Regions from separate parts of the Streptomyces sp. SID8374 genome, predicted to be linked through region 1. Evidence: riboswitches for the same ligand, from Rfam matches in the RefSeq annotation. Region 1 holds a riboswitch; each other region holds the start of a gene.
The links. A riboswitch is a leader RNA that binds a small molecule or an ion and turns the genes downstream of it on or off. The one in region 1 is predicted to bind thiamine pyrophosphate.
Positions count from the first base shown of each region.

Region 2: another riboswitch for thiamine pyrophosphate. It lies ahead of thiO (glycine oxidase ThiO); the one in region 1 lies ahead of thiC (phosphomethylpyrimidine synthase ThiC).
Region 3: another riboswitch for thiamine pyrophosphate. It lies ahead of GTY67_RS26360 (thiamine ABC transporter substrate-binding protein); the one in region 1 lies ahead of thiC (phosphomethylpyrimidine synthase ThiC).

Region 1 is NZ_WWGH01000001.1:3,741,018-3,745,447, reverse strand. It holds gene GTY67_RS16395 (helix-turn-helix domain-containing protein) at 1-326, shown strand, start outside; gene GTY67_RS16390 (SsgA family sporulation/cell division regulator) at 428-865, shown strand; gene GTY67_RS16385 (YibE/F family protein) at 896-2,239, opposite strand; TPP riboswitch at 2,310-2,443, shown strand; gene thiC (phosphomethylpyrimidine synthase ThiC) at 2,436-4,238, shown strand.
Region 2 is NZ_WWGH01000001.1:1,585,526-1,589,955, reverse strand. It holds gene pknB (Stk1 family PASTA domain-containing Ser/Thr kinase) at 1-278, opposite strand, end outside; gene GTY67_RS07135 (thiazole synthase) at 393-1,187, opposite strand; gene thiS (sulfur carrier protein ThiS) at 1,190-1,402, opposite strand; gene thiO (glycine oxidase ThiO) at 1,399-2,607, opposite strand; TPP riboswitch at 2,605-2,717, opposite strand; gene GTY67_RS07120 (hypothetical protein) at 2,771-3,112, shown strand; gene GTY67_RS07115 (FAD-dependent oxidoreductase) at 3,142-4,386, shown strand.
Region 3 is NZ_WWGH01000002.1:581,603-586,032, reverse strand. It holds gene GTY67_RS26365 (iron ABC transporter permease) at 1-506, opposite strand, end outside; gene GTY67_RS26360 (thiamine ABC transporter substrate-binding protein) at 560-1,660, opposite strand; TPP riboswitch at 1,743-1,859, opposite strand; gene rlmN (23S rRNA (adenine(2503)-C(2))-methyltransferase RlmN) at 1,925-3,031, opposite strand; gene GTY67_RS26350 (phosphatidate cytidylyltransferase) at 3,143-4,228, opposite strand; gene frr (ribosome recycling factor) at 4,228-4,430, opposite strand, start outside.

The DNA of each region.
Region 1 (4,430 bases):
TTCTCGGCCAGCTGGACGAGAAGGACCGCGAGGACCACCTCGACCGGCACCCCGTACGGCCCCTTACTCGTTACTCAGTGCGAGATCGCGCGGCACTTCTGGAGCGGCTCCGAACATTGCGGCGGGGTGAACCGGTCATCGAACGCCAGGAGTACGCACTGGGGACCGTCTGCGCCGCCATTCCCGTCACAGCCGGTGCCACCATTGCGGCGATGGCCATTTCCGTACCCCTGGACCGGGAAGAACGGTTGCTGCCCGCAGTCGAACAGCTACGTGGCGAAGTGGCGAGCCTCTTGCGTTCGTTCGTGTTCTCTATCAGTATCTGAAAAATCACTCCTTGTGATCTGCTATCGCGTGCACCACGATGGCGTCAATAGGGCCATGGGGGATCATTCCTGGCCAGTTTCATCTACTGCGGGGTTGAACGATGCGCGAGTCGGTTCAAGCAGAGGTCATGATGAGCTTCCTCGTCTCCGAGGAGCTCTCGTTCCGTATTCCGGTGGAGCTCCGGTACGAGGTGGCTGATCCCTATGCCATCCGGATGACGTTCCATCTGCCCGGCGATGCCCCTGTGACCTGGGCATTCGGCCGTGAGCTGCTGCTGGACGGGCTCAACAGCCCGAGCGGCGACGGCGATGTGCACATCGGGCCGACCGAGCCCGAGGGGCTCGGCGATGTGCACATCCGCCTTCAGGTCGGCGCGGACCGCGCGCTGTTCCGGGCCGGTACGGCACCGTTGGTGGCGTTTCTCGACCGGACCGACAAGCTGGTGCCCCTCGGTCAGGAGCACACGCTGGGTGACTTCGACGGGAACCTGGAGGAAGCGCTCGGCCGCATCCTCGCCGAGGAGCAGAACGCGGGCTGAGCCGGTCCGTACATCCCCGCCTCGCGCCTCTCACGCCTTACGGCGGCGACCCCTGCCGGTCCGTGCGGGGGCGGCGGCCGTGGACGATGAGGTTCCGGCGCCCTGGCGGTCCGCGGAGACCACCAGTGCGGCGAGCACCGTCGTCACCGGCACCGAGGCGACCAGACCGATCGAACCGACCAGCGTCCGGACGATCTCCTCGGCGACCAGCTCGCTGTTGGCCACCGTGCCCACGCTGCTCTGGGCGATGGAGAAGAGCAGCAGCAGGGGCAGCGCCGCGCCCGCGTACGCCAGCACCAGGGTGTTCACGACGGAGGCGATGTGGTCCCGTCCGATGCGAATACCTGCCCGGTACAGCCCGCGCCAACCCATCTGCGGGTCCGCCTGGTGCAGTTCCCAGACGGCGGAGGTCTGGGTGACCGTCACATCGTCGAGTACCCCGAGCGATCCGATGATGACACCGGCCAGCAGCAGACCGCTCATGTCGATGTCCGGGTAGAGGCCGTGGATGAGGCCGGTGTTGTCGTCGGTGTTGCCGCTCAGATCGGCCCAGCCGATGAAGAGCGAGCCGAGCAGCCCGATCAGCAGCAGTGAGATCAGCGTGCCGATGACCGCGACGGACGTACGGGCCGTCACCCCGTGGCACATGTAGAGCGCCGCCAGCATGATGGCGCTGGCCCCGATCACCGCCACCACCAGCGGATTCGAACCTTGCAGGATCGCCGGCAGGATGAACAGGGTCAGTACGGCGAACGAGACGGCCAGCGCCACCAGCGCCATCACCCCGCGCAGCCGGCCCACCGCGACCACCGCCAGGGCGAAGATCGCCGCCAGCAGCGTCATCGGGATCCGCCGGTTCACATCGGTGACGCTGTACTGGAGGTCGCGGGGCGCGTCGGGGGCGTACGCCACCACCACGCCCTGGCCCTCGCGCAGTTGGCGGGGCGCGTCCGGCTGGACCACCTCGACGAACTTACGGCCCTTGTCGTCGCCGCTGGTCACCTCGACGGTCGCCTTCGCGCACTCCCCCTCCTGCCCGTTGACGGCCTCGCGGCCCGAGGGGGTGGAGGTGTCACCGGTGGGGGGCACCTGTGCGGCGTTGACGTCGGCGCAGTCGACCTTGACGACCTGGACGACCTTGCCGTCCTGGGTCTGCCGGTCGAATCCGACGCCGGTGCGCTCGTGGTCGGGGACGCCGCCGGGCCAGAACGCGATCAGGCCGACGACGACCGCCGTGGCGAACGGGATCAGTACGGCGGCGATGACCTTGCGCAGGTGCTTGGAGACCGGGGCGGCGGGGCCGTGGCTGTGCGTGTGGCCGTGGCTGTGGCCCTGGGGCGGCTGGGGTGCGGGGTCGCTTTGGGGGGAGGTCACGGGGCGATCATCGCAAGAACGGGAGGGCCCTCTGGTCAGCTCGCCGGAAAGGACGCTAGCGTGGAGGCACCTTTGCACACGCGGGAGCTCGGAGCACCGGGCTGAGAGGGCGCTGACCGCCGTACATCCGTACGGGACACGCTGCGCCGACCGCCGAACCTGTTACCGGGTAATGCCGGCGTAGGGAGTAGGTCTCATGACCACAGCGGACGCACGCACGCCTGCCTCGAAACAGAACGACGGAACGCCGGACGGCGCTTCGGACGGCGAGGCCGGGAAGTCCATCGGCTGGCACAAGGGGTACGTCCAGGGCTCGCGCCCTGACCTCCGGGTGCCGGTCCGACAGGTGCACCTCACCAACGGCAAGGACGTGACGCTGTACGACACGTCGGGGCCGTACACCGATCCCGCCATCGACACCGATGTCCGCCGGGGCCTCGCGCCCCTGCGGGAGAACTGGATCATCGCCCGCGGCGACACCGAGCAGTACGCGGGCCGCCCGGTCCGCCCCGAGGACGACGGGCTCAAGCACACCTCGCCGCGCGGCGGGCTGCGCAACCTCGACGCCGTCTTCCCGGGCCGCCCGCGCCAGCCGCGCCGCAGCCGCGACGGACGGCCCGTCACCCAGCTCGCGTACGCCCGTCGGGGGGAGATCACCCCGGAGATGGAGTACGTCGCGATCCGGGAGAACGTCGAGGCCGAAGTCGTACGCGAGGAGATCGCGGCGGGCCGGGCGGTGCTGCCGGCCAACGTCAACCACCCCGAGATCGAGCCGATGATCATCGGCAAGCGGTTCCTGGTGAAGGTCAACGCCAACATCGGCAACTCGGCGGTCACCTCCTCCATCGAGGAGGAGGTCGACAAGATGACCTGGGCGACCAAGTGGGGCGCCGACACGGTCATGGACCTGTCCACCGGCCGCAACATCCACACCACCCGCGAGTGGGTGCTGCGCAACTCCCCCGTGCCGATCGGAACGGTGCCGCTCTACCAGGCGTTGGAGAAGGTGGACGGCCGGGCCGAGGAGCTGACCTGGGAGATCTACAAGGACACCGTCATCGAACAGGCCGAGCAGGGCGTGGACTACATGACGGTGCATGCCGGAGTGCGCCTGCCGTACGTCCCGCTGACGGCCCGTCGTAAGACCGGGATCGTCTCGCGCGGCGGGTCGATCATGGCGGCCTGGTGCCTGGCGCACCACAAGGAGTCTTTCCTCTACGAGCACTTCGAGGAGCTCTGCGAGATCCTCGCGACGTACGACGTCACCTACTCCCTCGGTGACGGGCTGCGCCCCGGTTCGATCGCGGACGCCAACGACGAGGCGCAGTTCGCCGAGTTGCGGACGCTGGGCGAGCTGAACACGATCGCCAAGCGGTTCGGCGTCCAGACGATGATCGAGGGCCCCGGGCACGTCCCGATGCACAAGATCAAGGAGAACATCGACCTTCAGCAGGAGATCTGCGAGGAGGCGCCGTTCTACACGCTCGGCCCGCTGACCACGGATGTGGCGCCCGCCTACGACCACATCACCTCGGGCATCGGCGCCGCGATGATCGCCTGGTGGGGCACGGCGATGCTCTGCTACGTCACGCCCAAGGAGCACCTGGGGCTGCCCAACCGGGACGACGTGAAGACCGGGGTCATCACCTACAAGATCGCCGCCCACGCGGCCGACCTCGCCAAGGGGCACCCGGGCGCGCAGGAGTGGGACGACGCGCTCTCCGACGCGCGGTTCGAGTTCCGCTGGGAGGACCAGTTCAACCTGGCCCTCGACCCGGATACGGCCCGGGAGTTCCACGACGAGACACTGCCCGCCGAACCGGCGAAGACGGCGCACTTCTGCTCCATGTGCGGGCCGAAGTTCTGCTCGATGAAGATCTCCCAGGACATCCGCCGTCAGCACGGCGGTTCGCAGGAGGAGATCGAGGAGGGCATGGCCGAGAAGTCGAAGGAGTTCGCGGCGGCCGGCAACCGGGTCTACCTGCCGATCGCCGAGTAGACGGCCCTTCACACCCGCCCCCGGCATCCGATCGCGGTGCCGGGGGCGGCGTCCGTACGGGCCGGTGGCCGGTGACGTCACGCCAGAGATCGCCCCCTATGGGCGGATTGCTGGCTTGATCATCATCTGGCGTGATAGCGGATCTTGTTAAGCGACAGTATGGACACAGTCGTGTGGCAGGTGGATGTACGT
Region 2 (4,430 bases), 2.2 Mb from region 1:
AGGTAGACGTACGCGCCCTGGGCGCCCTGGTCGAAGACCGCGACGACGTTGGGGTGGGCGAGCCGGGCCACCGACTTGGCCTCGCGGATGAACCGCTCCACGAAGGCGGCGTCGACGGCGAGCGCCGGGTGCATCACCTTGAGGGCGAGCACCCGGTCCAGACGGGTGTCCACGGCCCGGTAGACCGTGGCCATCCCGCCGACGGCGATGCGCGCCTCAATGCGATACCGGCCGTCGAGAAGCTGCCCGACGAGAGGGTCCTGGAGGGTCGTGTCCACCCCGAGAGTCTACGAGCCGCCACCGACACCCCGGACGGGCCGGGGCTCTCCCGGGGCCGTTCCCTTACCGATCCGTGACAAGGGCACGTCCCAGGTGGGGGGCGCGGGAGACCCTCAGAACGCCGGCCGCTCCGGATCCAGCGCCGCCCGCCCCTCCACCGGCGAGGACGCCTCGGCGAAGTGGCGGCGCGGGATGCGGCCCGCCCGGTACGCCAGCCGCCCGCCGTCCACCGCGTGCCGCATCGCCGCCGCCATCAGCTCCGGCTCCTGCGCCCGCGTCACCGCCGAGGCGAGCATCACCGCCGCGCATCCCAGCTCCATCGCCAGCGCCGCGTCCGACGCGGTCCCGGCCCCCGCGTCCAGGATCACCGGCACCCCGGCCCGCTCCACGATCAGCTCGAAGTTGTGCGGGTTGCGGATGCCGAGCCCGGAGCCGATGGGGGAGCCGAGCGGCATGATCGCCGCGCACCCCATGTCCTCCAGCTTCCGGGCCAGGACCGGGTCGTCGTTGGTGTACGGCAGCACGGTGAACCCGTCGTCGACCAGGACCTCCGCCGCGTCCAGCAGTTCGATCGGGTCGGGCAGCAGCGTCCGCTCGTCGGCCACCACCTCCAGCTTGACCCAGTCGGTGCCCAGCGCCTCCCGGGCCAGCCGCGCGGTCAGCACCGCCTCACCGGCCGTGAAGCAGCCCGCCGTGTTCGGCAGCACCTGGATGGAGAGCCGCTCCAGCACGGAGAGGACCGAGCCCTGCACGGTCGGGTCGAGGCGGCGCATCGCGACCGTCGTCAGCTCGGTGCCGGAGGCGATCAGGGCGCGCTCCAGGATCTCCAGGCTCGGCGCCCCGCCGGTACCCATGATCAGCCGGGAGCCGAAGGCGGCGGGTCCCAGGGTGAAGACGTCGTCGGACACCGTCAGCCTCCCTGGACGGCGGTCAGGACCTCGATGCGGTCGCCCTCGCCGAGCGTGGTGTCGGCCCACCGGCCGCGTGGCACGACGCACTCGTTGACGGCGGCCGCGACCCCGGAGGGCGCGGTGGTCAGGGCGGCGACGAGCCGGTCCAGCGCGGTGCCCGCGTCGAGGGTGCGCGGCTCCCCGTTGACCGAGACGGATACCTGAGGGGTCATGCGGACTGCTCCTGGAGTACGGGGGTGGCGGCGGCGGACGTGAACCGGCCCGGGGCGAAGGGGCGGGCCACCTCGGGCAGCTCGCCGGTGGTCAGCGCTTCGGCCATCGCGTCGCCGGTGACGGGCGTCAGCAGGACGCCGTTGCGGTGGTGGCCGGTGGCGAGGAGGAGACCGGGCAGGGCGGTCGGGCCGAGCAGCGGGGCGTTGTCGGGGGATGCGGGGCGCAGTCCGGCCCGGGTCTCGGTGAGCGGCAGCTCGGTGATGCCGGGGACGAGTTCGTGGGCGTCGCGCAGCAGCTCGTAGACCCCGCCGGCGGTGACCGTGGTGTCCCAGCCCATCTCCTCGCTGGTGGCGCCGACGACCAGCTCGCCGTTCTCGCGCGGTACGAGGTAGAGGTGGCCGCCCCGGACGACGGCGCGCACGGTCCGGCTGAGGAAGGGGGCGTACGCCGGGGGCACGGTGAGCCGCAGGACCTGCCCCTTGACCGGGCGGACCGGTGGCAGGACCTCCTCGGGCACCCCCGCGAGCCGCCCGCTGAGACTGCCCGCCGCCAGGACGACCTGGTCGGCCCCGGCCTCCGTACCGTCACCGAGCACCGCCCCGGCCGCCCGGCCCCCGGCGACGGTGAGCCGCTCGGCGGGAGCCCTGCGGAACACCACCCCCGCCCGCTCGCACGCGGCCAGCAGCGCCGCCGCGAGCCGGCGCGGATCCACCTGGTGGTCACCGTCCACCCGCAGCCCGCCCCGTACACCCGGCGCGAGCATCGGCTCCAGGCGGCGGCATTCCCGCCCGCTCAGCCAGACCGACTCAAGACCTGAGCGCTCCTGGAGGGCGTGCAGCTCCCGCAGATGCGCCCGGTCGTCGGAGTCCAGCGCGACGGCCAGCGTGCCGCAGGTACGGAAACCGGTTTCCCGGCCGCTCGCCGCCTCCAGCTCCGCGACGAACTCCGGATAGCGGGCGGCGGAGGCGAGGTTGAGGCCGAGCAGCATCTCCTCGCCGTAGTGCAGTTCGGTGACGGCGGCCAGCATGCCCGCCGCGACCTGGGCGGCCCCGCCGCCCGGACCGGGGTCGGCCACGGTGACGCCCAGCCCGCGCTGGGCCGCCCGCCACGCGGTGACCAGGCCGATGATGCCGCCCCCGATGACGAGGACATCGGATCCTGAGCTTCCCCCCGGAATTCCGGAGGTCTTCCCCGAGACGCGCATGGGTGTCCAGCCCCTCCCTTCGCCGGCATGACCCGGATCAGGTTCGTACGGTCGGAGGCGCTCCAGCCTCCCTCTCAGCCCGGTGCGTCCGGGCTCCCGCGAGTGTTCTACCGTGACCAGCCTAGACCCACCCGCCCACAGCACGGTCAAGGGAGCAGCCACCGTGGCCCGTTCACTCGACGGTCTCGTCCTCTCACCCGTCGCCGACCAGGCCCCGGGCCAGGTCGGCACCCGTACCCGCTTCACGTACCACGAGCAGGACGGCACGGTCTGGGCCGAGTACGCGGGCGGTGACGTGGTCCGCGGCCATCTCGTCGGCACCCGCGAGGGGGACGCCCTCGACTTCCGCTACGTCCAGCTCAAGCGGGACGGAACGACCTCTTCCGGACACTGCCTCTCCACCGTCACCGAACTCCCGGACGGCCGGGTGCGGCTGGACGAGCGCTGGGCGTGGGAGTCGCAGGAGGGCAGCGGGACGAGCGTGGTGGAGGAAGTCACCATCTGATCCGTAGTCAGATGAATAGACTGGTACACGTGAGCGAGCAGACGGAACACCACGCGGCGCGGCAGCGCACACGGAACGTCGTGATCGTCGGGGCGGGCATGGCGGGTGTGCAGACCGCCGTCGCCCTGCGGGAAGCCGGCTTCACCGGCCCCGTCACCCTGATCGGCGCCGAACCCCACCAGCCCTACGACCGGCCGCCGCTGTCCAAGGCGGTGCTGCTGGGCAAGGCCGAGGACTCCGCCTTCGACATCGACTTCGAGGCGCTGGAGATCACGCTGCGCCTCGGCCTGGACGTCACCGCCCTGCGCGCCGCCGACCACGTCCTGGACACGGCGGACGGCCCCGTCCCCTACGACGTCCTGGTCCTGGCGACCGGTGCCGAGCCCATCGCCCTGCCCGGCACCGAAGGCGTCCCCGGCGTCCATCTGCTGCGCACCCTCGACGACGCCGCCCGGCTGCGGCCCGTCCTGGAGCGGCAGCACGACGTGGTCGTCGTCGGGGCGGGGTGGATCGGCGCCGAGTTCGCCACCGCCGCCCGCGCCGCCGGGTGCACGGTCACCGTCGTCGAGGCCGCCGCCCGTCCGCTGGCCGGCACCCTGCCCGCCGAGGTCGCCGCCCCGATGGCCGACTGGTACGCGGAGAGCGGCGCCGAACTCCTCACCGACGCCCGGGTGGAGCGCGTCGAGGAGGGCGCGGTGGTCCTCGCGGACGGCCGGAGGCTGCCCGCCGGGGCCGTGGTCGTCGGCATCGGCGCCCGCCCCGCCACCGGCTGGCTCGCCGGCTCCGGGATCGAACGCGGCCCGGACGGCTCGGTCACCGCCGACAGCGCCCTGCGCACCTCCCTGCCCGATGTGTACGCCGTCGGGGACTGCGCCTCCTTCCCGTCCGCCCGCTACGGCGAGCGCCTGCTGATCCACCACTGGGACAACGCCCTCCAGGGCCCGCGCACCGCCGCCGCCGCGATCCTCGCCGCGGAGAGCGGTGCGCCGCTGCCGGTCCACGACCCCGTCCCGTACTTCTGGTCCGAGCAGTTCGGCCGCTTCGTGCAGTACGCAGGCCACCACGCCCACGCCGACACCCTGATCTGGCGCGGCGACGGCGCCGAGGCCACCTGGTCGGTGTGCTGGCTGAAGGGCGGGGCCCTGGTCGCCGTCCTCGCGGTGGGCCGCCCGCGCGACCTCGCCCAGGGCCGCAAGCTCATCGAATCCGGGGCCGCCCTCGACCCCGACCGGGTCGCCGACCCCGCCGTACCGCTGAAGTCCACGGCCCTGTGACCACCCGGGCCGACCCCCGTACGGTCGGCCCGGCTACCGGCTGT
Region 3 (4,430 bases), on a different contig from region 1:
GCGGCGAACCGTCCGGCGCCCAGCACCCGGGCGGCCTCCTCCTGGCGCGGGTCCAGCTGGGACCAGAGGCCGCCGACGGTCCGGACGACCACCGCGTAGTTGAAGAAGACGTGGGCGAGCAGGATCGCCCACACCGTGGTGTCCAGCCGTACGCCCCACAGCTCGTCGAGGAAGCCGCCGCGCCCGAGCAGCGCCAGGAACGCGGTGCCGACGACGACGGTGGGCAGCACGAACGGCACAGTGACGACCGCCCGCAGCACCTGCTTCCCGGGGAAGTCGAAGCGCGCGAAGACGTACGCGCCGGGCAGGGCGATCAGCAGGGTGAGCGCGGTGGAGGCGAGGGCCTGCCAGGTGGTGAACCAGAGGACGTCGAGGATGTCCGGGCGGGACAGTACGTCGCCGATCCGCCCGAACTGCCAGACGCCGTCCGTCTTCAGCCCGCGTCCGACGATCGCGGAGACGGGGTAGGCGAAGAAGACGGCGAAGAACGCGACGGGCACGGCCATCAGGCCGAGCCGCACCGCCGCTCCGCGCCGCCCACCTCCGTCGGCGGTACCGGCTACTTCACGACGAGCGAGTGCCACGACTGGACCCACTGCTCACGGTTGGCGGCGATCTTCTCCGGGGCCACCGTGGCCGGCTTGTCGACCTTCTCGCCGAACTCCGTGAAGATCTCCGGCAGCTTCGCGTCCTTCACGACCGGGTTCACGAACATGTTCAGCGGCACGTCCTCCTGGAACGTCTTGCTGATCAGGAAGTCCAGCAGCGCCTTGCCGCCCGCCTCGTTCTTCGCGCCCTTCAGCAGCCCGGCGTACTCGGTCTGCCGGAAGCAGGTGCCGGTGGAGACGCCGGTGGGGGCCTCCTTGGGCTGCGGGTCGGCGTAGAGGACCTCGACGGGCGGGCTGGAGGCGTAGCTGACGACGAGCGGCCGGTCCGCCTTGGCCTTCCTGCCGCCCGCGGAGCCCGAGAACTCCTCGTTGTAGGCCTGCTCCCAGCCGTCGACGACCTTGACGCCGTTGGCCTTCAGCCTCTTCCAGTAGTCCTGGTAGCCGTCCTCGCCCCGGGAGGCGATGGTGCCGAGGAGGAAGCCGAGGCCGGGCGAGGAGGTGGCCGCGTTCTCGGTGACGAGGAGGTTCTTGTACGCGGGCTTCAGCAGGTCCTCGAAGGTCCGCGGCGGCGCGAGCTTCTTGTCGGCGAAGAACTTCTTGTCGTAGTTGACGCAGATGTCACCGGTGTCGACGGGCGTCACGCGGTGCTTGTCGTCCTGCTCGGTGCCTTCCAGGACCCGGTCCAGGCCCTTGGCCTCGTACGCGGTGAAGAGGCCGTTGTCGAGGGCGCGGGAGAGCAGGGTGTTGTCGACGCCGAAGAAGACGTCGCCGCGCGGGGAGCCCTTGGTGAGGATCTCCTGGTTGAGCGCGGCACCGGCGTCGCCGCTCTTGAGCAGCTGGACGGTGTAGCCGCTCTCCTTGGTGAACTGCTTCAGCACGTCTTCCGAGGCGTTGAAGGAGTCGTGGGTGACCAGGGTGACGGTCTTGGAGCCGCTGCCCTTGGACGCACCGGATCTGGCCGAGGTGTCGTCGGAGCCGCCGCAGCCCGCGAGAACGGTGACGCCGAGCGCCGCGGCGAGCGCGGTCGAGGCGTACTTCTTGGTGGTGCTCATGTGATTCCTCCTGGAGGTGACCAGGAAGAGACGCGGCCCCGCCCGCCACCGGGACGTACCGGAAGCGGGCAGGGCGCAACAGCTTGAGTAAGGTCCGAACTTCCTACCCGGAATGACCCGGGCGAGGTTCAGAGGGTCTGCGGCCAACCTGTCCTTGGTGCCGCACTCTCAGCGCTGTGGCGCTCCCCTGTCGGAATATGAAGTTGATTTCGCGCCCAGGCTACACCGGCGGATTTCGGCCGGTCGGCCAAGGTCACCGGCCCCTCAGCGCTCGGAGGCCGCCAGCTGCCCGCAGGCCCCGTCGATCTCCTGACCGCGGGTGTCCCGGACGGTGACCGGCACCCCGTGGGCCGCGATGGCCTCGACGAACGCCTTCTCGTCCTCGGGGCGCGAGGCGGTCCACTTGGAGCCGGGCGTCGGGTTCAGCGGGATCAGGTTGACGTGGACCCGCTTGCCCTTGAGCAGCCGGCCGAGGAGGTCGCCGCGCCAGGCCTGGTCGTTGATGTCCCGGATGAGGGCGTACTCGATGGAGATGCGGCGGCCGGACTTCTCCGCGTACTCCCAGGCGGCGTCCAGCACCTCGCGTACGTTCCACCGGGTGTTGACGGGGACGAGGGTGTCGCGCAGCTCGTCGTCCGGGGCGTGCAGCGAGACGGCGAGGCGGCACTTGAAGCCCTCGTCGGAGAAGCGCAGCATCGCCGGGACGAGGCCGACGGTGGAGACGGTGATCCCGCGCTGCGAGAGGCCGAGGCCATCGGGCTCGGGGTCGGTGAGCCGGCGGATCGCGCCGACGACACGGTTGTAGTTGGCGAGCGGCTCGCCCATGCCCATGAAGACGATGTTGGAGAGCCGGGCCGGGCCGCCGGGGACCTCGCCGTCGCGCAGGGCGCGCATGCCGTCGACGATCTGGTGCACGATCTCGGCGGTCGACAGGTTGCGGTCGAGGCCGGCCTGCCCGGTGGCGCAGAACGGGCAGTTCATCCCGCACCCTGCCTGGGAGGAGATGCACATCGTGACGCGCTCCGGGTAGCGCATCAGGACGGACTCGACGAGCGTCCCGTCGTGCAGCTTCCACAGCGTCTTACGGGTGGTGTCGTCGTCACAGCTGATGTGGCGGACCACGGACATCAGGTCGGGGAACAGCGCCTCGGCGAGCTTCTCCCGGGACCCGGCGGGGATGTTGGTCCACTGCTCCGGGTCGTGCGCGTACCGCGCGAAGTAGTGCTGCGAAAGCTGCTGGGCGCGGAACGGCTTCTCGCCGGTCGCGGCGACCGCTTCCTTGCGCTCGGCGGGCGTGAGGTCGGCGAGGTGCCGCGGGGGCTTCTTGGCTCCGCGGGGCGCGACGAAAGTGAGTTCTCCGGGCTTAGGCATGGTTCATCCAGTGTCGCAGACAGACGGGTGAGGGCCCGCCGCCCTGTGGACGACGGACCCTCACTCGTGGAACGTGCAGGTGGGACGTGGTGCGCGGCCTGAAAAGGACGCTCAGCCGGAGCCGACGAACAGCACCAGCAGCAGCCAGACCACCGGCGCGGTCGGCAGCAGCGAGTCCAGCCGGTCCATGATGCCGCCGTGTCCGGGGAGCAGGGTTCCCATGTCCTTGATCCCGAGGTCCCGCTTGATCATGGACTCGCCCAGGTCACCGAGGGTGGCGCTGACGGCGACCGCCAGACCGAGGAGCAGGCCCTGCCACCAGGCCCCGCCGTCGATCAGGAACTCCATGCACAGGGCACCGGCGACCATGGCGAAGGAGACGGCACCGAGCAGGCCCTCGCGGGTCTTGCCGGGACTGATGCGGGGGGCGAGCTTGTGGGTGCCGAAGCGCCAGCCGACCGCGTACGCCCCGGTGTCGCTGACGACGGTGAGGACGAGGAAGACGAGGACCCGCCAGTGCCCGTCGTCCGCCGTGAGCATCATGGCGACGAAGGTGGCCAGGAACGGGACGTAGAACGCGGCGAAGACGCCCGCCGTGACGTCCTTGAGGTATCCCTCGGGCGGCTCGGTCATCCGCCAGACCAGCACCGCCAGGGCGGTCAGGGCCATGGCGACCCAGGCCCCCTCCGCGCCGCGCGCGTAGCCGGCGACGACCATCGCGGCGCCGCCGACGGCCAGCGGGATCAGGGGCGCCTTGATGCCCTTCTGCTCCTGGAGGCGGGAGGTCAGCTCCCAGAGGCCGACGACGACGGCGAGGGCGATCACGCCGACGAAGACGGCCTTCACGATGAACAGCGAGGTGACGATGACGGCACCGAGCCCCACACCGACCCCTATGGCGGCGCGCAGATCACGCCCCGCACGCTTCTTCTGCGGCGGGGACGGCAGCGGGGTGGACATGGGCTCCTGCGGCATCTCGTCACGGAACAGGGGGCCGCTGACGTGCGCGGCGTCCCCGTCCCGGCCGTCGCGGCTGGCTGCGTCTCTACCTGCGTCGGGAACGTCCGGCACGTTGGGCATGGGCCGAGTCTGCTGGGCTTCCCGCACATCGTAGGCGGGACCCGCCGAGGCGACCCCCATCTCGGGGGCACCCCGGTAACCGGCTCCCTGCGGTGCGCCCCAGGAAGAGTCGTTCATCAGACTTCGAGCAGCTCGGCTTCCTTGTGCTTGAGCAGCTCGTCCACCTGCGCGACGTACTTCGCGGTGGTGTCGTCGAGCTCCTTCTCGGCGCGGCGCACCTCGTCCTCGCCGGACTCCTTGTCCTTGACGAGCTTGTCGAGGGCTTCCTTGGCCTTGCGGCGGATGGAGCGGATCGAGATCTTGGAGTCCTCGGCCTTGG